Regions from separate parts of the Streptomyces sp. ME19-01-6 genome, predicted to be linked through region 2. Evidence: riboswitches for the same ligand, from Rfam matches in the RefSeq annotation. Region 2 holds a riboswitch; the other holds the start of a gene.
The links. Region 2 has a riboswitch for ZMP and ZTP ahead of PV419_RS16930 (phosphoribosylaminoimidazolecarboxamide formyltransferase). Riboswitches for the same ligand answer to the same signal wherever they lie in the genome.

Region 1: it holds a riboswitch for ZMP and ZTP, as region 2 does, so the genes downstream of both, glyA (serine hydroxymethyltransferase) here and PV419_RS16930 (phosphoribosylaminoimidazolecarboxamide formyltransferase) in region 2, are expected to answer to the same signal.

What each region holds. Positions count from the first base shown of each region.
Region 1 covers NZ_JARAXF010000006.1:400,937-403,936, reverse strand. The annotation lists gene glyA (serine hydroxymethyltransferase) at 1-1,053, opposite strand, end outside; ZMP/ZTP riboswitch at 1,095-1,188, opposite strand; gene PV419_RS17695 (HAD family hydrolase) at 1,292-1,930, shown strand; partial or broken gene PV419_RS17690 (helix-turn-helix domain-containing protein) at 2,001-3,000, shown strand, end outside.
Region 2 covers NZ_JARAXF010000006.1:221,411-224,410, forward strand. The annotation lists gene PV419_RS16925 (2-hydroxyacid dehydrogenase) at 1-958, opposite strand, end outside; ZMP/ZTP riboswitch at 1,154-1,240, shown strand; gene PV419_RS16930 (phosphoribosylaminoimidazolecarboxamide formyltransferase) at 1,270-2,430, shown strand; gene PV419_RS16935 (RNA polymerase sigma-70 factor) at 2,604-3,000, opposite strand, start outside.

The DNA.
Region 1 (3,000 bases), 180 kb from region 2:
GTTCACCACGATCCCGGCCTGGTCGAGGGCCTTGGCCGCGACCTTGCCCGGCACGTCCTTGGGCGTGAGATCCATCAGGATCAGGTGGTTGTCGGTGCCGCCGGAGACCAGGTCGAAGCCCCGGGCGAGCAGGGCTTCGGCAAGGGCCCGCGCGTTGGCGACGACGGCATGGGCGTAATCGCGGAAGGAAGGCTGGGCGGCCTCGTGCAGGGCCACGGCGATGCCCGCGGTGGTCTGGTTGTGCGGGCCGCCCTGCAACCCGGGGAAGACGGCCTTGTCGATCGCCTTGGCGTGGACCTCGCGCGACATCAGCATCGCGCCGCGCGGGCCGCGCAGCGTCTTGTGGGTGGTGGTGGAGACGACATCGGCATGCGGCACCGGGGAGGGGTGGGCGCCGCCCGCGATCAGCCCGGCGATATGCGCGATGTCGGCGACCAGCACCGCGTCCACCTCCCGGGCGATCTCCGCGAAGGCGGCGAAGTCGATGGTGCGGGGCACGGCCGTACCACCGCAGAAGATCACCTTGGGGCGCTCCTTGCGGGCCAGATCGCGCACCTCGTCGAAGTCGATCAGGCCGGTGTCCTGGCGCACCCCGTACTGGACACCGCGGAACCACCTGCCGGTGGCGGAGACGCCCCAGCCGTGGGTGAGGTGGCCGCCCATGGGCAGCGCCATGCCCATCACGGTGTCGCCGGGCTCGGTGAAGGCCAGGTAGACAGCGAGGTTGGCGGGCGAGCCGGAGTAGGGCTGCACGTTGGCGTGCTCGACGCCGAACACGGCCTTCGCGCGGTCCGCCGCCAGGGTCTCGACCTGGTCGATGACCTGCTGGCCCTCGTAGTAGCGGCGGCCCGGGTAGCCCTCGCTGTACTTGTTCTGGAGCACCGTGCCGGAGGCCTCCAGGACAGCGCTGGAGACATAGTTCTCGCTGGGGATAAGGCGCAGGGTCTCCGCCTGCAACCGCTCCTCCGCACCCACCAGCGCGGCAAGCTCCGGGTCGGCCGCCGCCAGGGCGGGATGGGAGAGGGAGGCGGAATGGGAGAGGGGCTGGCTCATGGTGTCCTCCGGGCGATCGGTCGGTTGGTCCGGTCGTGGTCCCGGGGTGCCCAGGCGGGCGGCACCTCGTGATGGCTTCAGCCGCACACCGCTTCCTCGTGGTCGCTTCCACGTTCGCCAGTCACGGCGTGCACTCCCACACTCTAATCGCGGCGCGGTTTCGGCCCGGCCAGGCGCTGGGGACGACGACGTGCTGCGGGCAGCCATTCGTTCATTTGGCCTGCTCTACGCTGCCTGAATGATTCGCACTGTGGTCTTCGACGTTGGCGAGACCTTGATCCGAGACGACCGTGGGTGGAGGGCATGGGCTGACTGGCTGGGCACCCCCCAGCACACCCTCTCCGCCCTCGTCGGCGCGGTGGTCGCTCAAGGGCATGACAACGCCGAAGCCCTGCGGCTCATCCGGCCCGACATCGACATCGCGGCCGAGCGAGCCGCGATGGAGGCCGCTGGAGCCGGCGAGGACCTCGACGAGTCCGACCTCTATCCAGATGTGCGTCCAGCGCTTGCCGCCCTCCGCGAGGCGGGCATCCGCGTCGTCATCGCAGGCAACCAGACGGCGCGCGCCGGTGTCCTGCTGCGGGACCTCAAGCTGCCCATTGATGAGATCGCCACCTCGGGAGAGTGGGGGGTCGCCAAACCCGACCCGCGCTTCTTCGCCCGCGTCCTGGACCTTGCGGGAACCGCACCCAACGAAACCGTGTACGTGGGCGATCACCCCGCGAACGACACGCAGCCGGCGAAAGCCGCGGGCCTGCGCGCCGCGCATCTGCGCCGTGGTCCATGGGGCCATCTGTGGTCCGGCACAGTTGAGGCGGCCGCCGCGGACTGGCAGATCGACTCGCTGCACGACCTCGTACGACTCGCCGCCACATGAGGCAAGCGGCCCCGTAGACATGGGGCCGCTCGCTACCGTTCGGAGTGGACGCACCGAACGGAGCACCAGTATGCCGACTGAGAACGCCCGCGCATTCGGCAAACGCGTGGCCTACCACCGCCGCATCGCACGTATGACACAGCAGGAGTTGGCCGACGCGGCCGGGGTCCATGTCGGCACCCTACGGAAGATCGAGCGAGGAACGCGGGGCGCCAGCGACGGTGTCGTGGAGGCATTAGCGGCTGCGATCGGTGTCGACACCTCCCACTTGCTGGGGAGCCGGGACCGGGCGGACGCGCGCGTTCATGCCGCCATGCCGTCTCTGTCAGCCGTCATCGCCGCGTATGACGCGCCAGACGACGGTCCAGTCCGGCCACTGGCCGAGCTGCACACTGCGGTAGACGAGGCAGTGACGTGGCGCCTGGCTGCTCAATACGTGCGGATCGCTCGCCATCTGCCGTCCCTCATCGGCTAGCTGACCCGCGCCTTCCGTCTCGCCCCGGCCAAAGAGCGCGCCGAGACCGCGAGCCTGCTGGTTTCCGCGCTGCGAACCGCCGACGCCGTGGCGTACAAGTACGGCGCCCGGGACCTGTCTGCGCGCTTGGTGGACCTGATGCGGTGGGCGGCTCCACACGCCTCAGACCCTCTGTTGGACGCGACCGTCGCCTACGTCCGCACCGAGACCTTCTTCGCCGCCGGCGCGCACATCCCCGGGCTGCGCGCGCTGCAGACGGCGATCGACAACGCGCCCACCGGTCAGGACGATACGGCGATCGCTGCCCTGGGCGCCTTGCACATGCGGACCGCTGTTATCGCTGGACGAGCCAGACTTGTGGACACTGCGGATCACCACCTAGCGGAGGCTTCGCGCCTGGGGGACGCGGTACCTGAGAACGTCTACCAGGGCACAGCGTTCGGGCCGAACAGCGTCCGCATCCATGAAGTCTCCGTTGCCATCAGCCTCGGTGGTGACCATGTGCATCGGGCCCTCAACGTCGTCAACGGCTGGGCCCCGCCTCATGCTCTGCCTGCCGAGCGGCGGAGCGGGTTCCATATCGAGATGGCTCGCG
Region 2 (3,000 bases):
CGCCGTTGACGACGTTGCGGGGGGCCTCGCCCGACAGCACCCGGTCCAGGCTCTCGATCAGCCGCGCCCTGATCGCGTGGTACGCCTCGTGGGTGACGCCCGCGGTGTGCGGGTTGAGCAGTACGTCGGACCGGCCGCGCAGCGGGGAGCCGGCGGGCAGCGGCTCCTCTGTGAACACATCGAGCGCGGCCCCCGCCAACCGCCCGCTGTTCAGCGCCCGTACCAGCGCGTCCTCGTCGAGGACCCCGCCGCGCCCGGCGTTGACCACATACGAGCCCTGATCCATACGGGCCAGCAGGGCGTCGCCGACGAGGCCGCGGGTGGCGTCGCTCAGCGGCATGTGCAGGGTCAGCACATCGGAGCGGGACGCGAGTTCGTCCAGGCTCACGTACTCCCGCTCCGGCTCGGACGGCCTGGGGTCATGGACCAGCACACGGCTGCCGAACGCGTCGAGGCGGCGCGCCACGGCCCGGCCGATGTTGCCGAACCCGGCGATGCCCACGGTCAGCGCGGCCAGATCGCGCCCGCGCAGCCCCTCGGGCCCCCAGCCGCCCTCGGCGATCTTGGTGTGGCCGGCCGCGTGGTGCCGCACCAGATACAGCAGCGCGCCGACCGTCCAGTCGGCGACGGCGTCGGTGTTGAACCCGGGGAGGTTGGCGACCGGGATGCCCAGCTCGGCGGCGGCGCGGTGGTCGACCCCGTCGAAGCCGACGGCCACGGACTGCACGAGGCGGCACCGCTCCATCCCCGCCAGCAGCTCCGCGGTGATGCGGCGCTCCTTCTCCAGCGGGGCGAGGACGACGGTCGCGTCGGCCAGGGCCTCTTGGTGGTCGTGCGGGTCCTCGTCAGGGCCGATCTCGGTGATGCGCAGGTCCGGGTGGCCGGGCAGCAGCCGCCGCAGCTCATCGGAGCCCAGGTCATTGAGGTGATACAGGGTCACGAGGTGGTGGTCGGACATGGCAGACGGCTCCAGGGAGGGGCGGGTCGGGGCGCTGCGGCAGCGGCCCTGAGGACGCCATGAGTTTTCGTCACCCCCTGAGATCGTGTCAACGGTTAACCGATAACGGTTGGCTGGGCTGACTCCTGGCCGAGGCGGGCCGCCGTGGGCGGCCGGAGGGCGACCGGTCACCTGCCCTCGCCCGCGGATAGGGTGGGGCCTGGCCGCGACTGGCGAGGGTGGACGACCACCGGGGAGCGGCCCTGCCCGGATGGGTGAGCGTCGACCGCCTGGGCGCCTCCGTCAGCGATGCCCGCTGAGGAGGCCAGGACGTGGAACTGCGCTATGGAACCAACCCGCACCAGGCGGCGGCGCACGCCGCACCCGTGACGCCCGGCAGGTGGCCGGTGCGGGTTCTGCACGGACAACCGTCCTTCATCAACATGCTCGACGCGCTCAACGGGTGGCAGTTGGTTCACCAGGCGAGCCAGGCTGTCGGCCGGCCCGCAGCCGCGTCCTTCAAGCACGTCTCACCCGCCGGGGCGGCCATGTCCGGGCCCGTCGACGAGGTCACCGCAGAGCTCTACGGCATCGCCGGCGACAGTCCCGGCGCTGTGACGAGCGCCTATCTGCGCGCTCGGGATGCCGACCCGAAATCCTCCTACGGTGACTTCGCCGCCGTCTCGCACCCGGTCGACGCCGAGCTCTCCGAGCTGCTGACCGGCGTGGTCTGTGACGGCATCATCGCCCCTGGCTACGCCCCGGGCACGATCGAGCGGCTCAGCAGGAAGAAGGGCGGCCGCTTCCTGGTCATGGAGGCCGACGAGGCGTTCGTCGCCCCGGCCTGCGAGGAGCGGGAGGTTTTCGGCCTGCGCCTGGCCCAGGACCACGACGACGTGCGGCTCTCCGCTGCCCTGCTGGAGCGCACCACAGGTGGGGGTGCGCTGCCGGAGGGGGCCGTGGCGGATCTGCTGTTGGGGCTGACGGTCCTGCGCTTCACCCAGTCCAATTCCGTGTGCTACCTGCGCGACGGGATGACGCTGGGTATCGGCGCCGGCCAGCAGTCCCGGGTGGACTGCACCCGGCTGGCCGGTGCCAAGGTCGACACCTGGTGGCTGCGACGCCACCCGGTGGTTCGCGCCCTCGCCTTCCGGCCCGGCATCCGGCGCCAGGACCGGATCAACTGGCAGATCCGCTTCATCGAGGGCGACCTCACCGGGGACGAGAGCGAGCGCCTGGCGCGGGCCCTTGCCGAACCGGCCGAGGAGCTGACCTCCGATGAGCGCACTCGATGGATCGAATCGCTGGACGGTGTCGCCTTCGCCTCCGACGGCGCCTTGCCGTTCCGCGACAATGTCGACCACGCCCGCCGCCACGGCGTGCGGTACATCGCAGAGCCGGGCGGATCCATCAGGTCGGATGAGGTCGAGACTGCCTGCCGCGAGCACCGGATCGCCCTCACGCGCACCGGCCTGAGACTGTTCCACCACTGACGGCGCCCGGCGCGCCGAACGAGGCGCCGGCGCCGCCTCCTCGGGATCGCGGTGGCGGTAGCGCCCGGTCCGGGGGAGCCGCTACGGCGGCGTGCGCAGTCCGCGCATGATCATGGTGAGCCCGGCCTCGAACCCGGGGTCCAGGTCGGCGCGGAGCCGGCCCACAGTCGAGGTCAGTTCCTCTGCCGGCGGGCCCGCTTCACCTCCCGGTCGATGGCCCAGGCGTCGGCGACCGGCCCGAGGTGGCCGAGCTTGTCGGGATTGATCACCGTGCGGATGGTCTGAACCTGCCCGTCGAGCACATCGAGGACCAGGGTGTGCAGGATCTTGCCGTCCCGGTCGTGGAAGATCGCGCCGGGCTGGCCGTTGACCTCGTGCGGCTCGAACGTCACGTCGATCCGGATCATCCAGGGGAAGACCGTGCCCAGCATCCGGGCCACGTTCTCCGCGCCCATGACGGCCTTGGCCAGCTGCGGGGCCTTGCCGCCGCCGTCCCCGACCAACTGCGCGTCGGCGGCCAGCAGATTCCGCAGCCCGTCCACATCGCCGTTCTTCAGCGCGTCGAAGAAC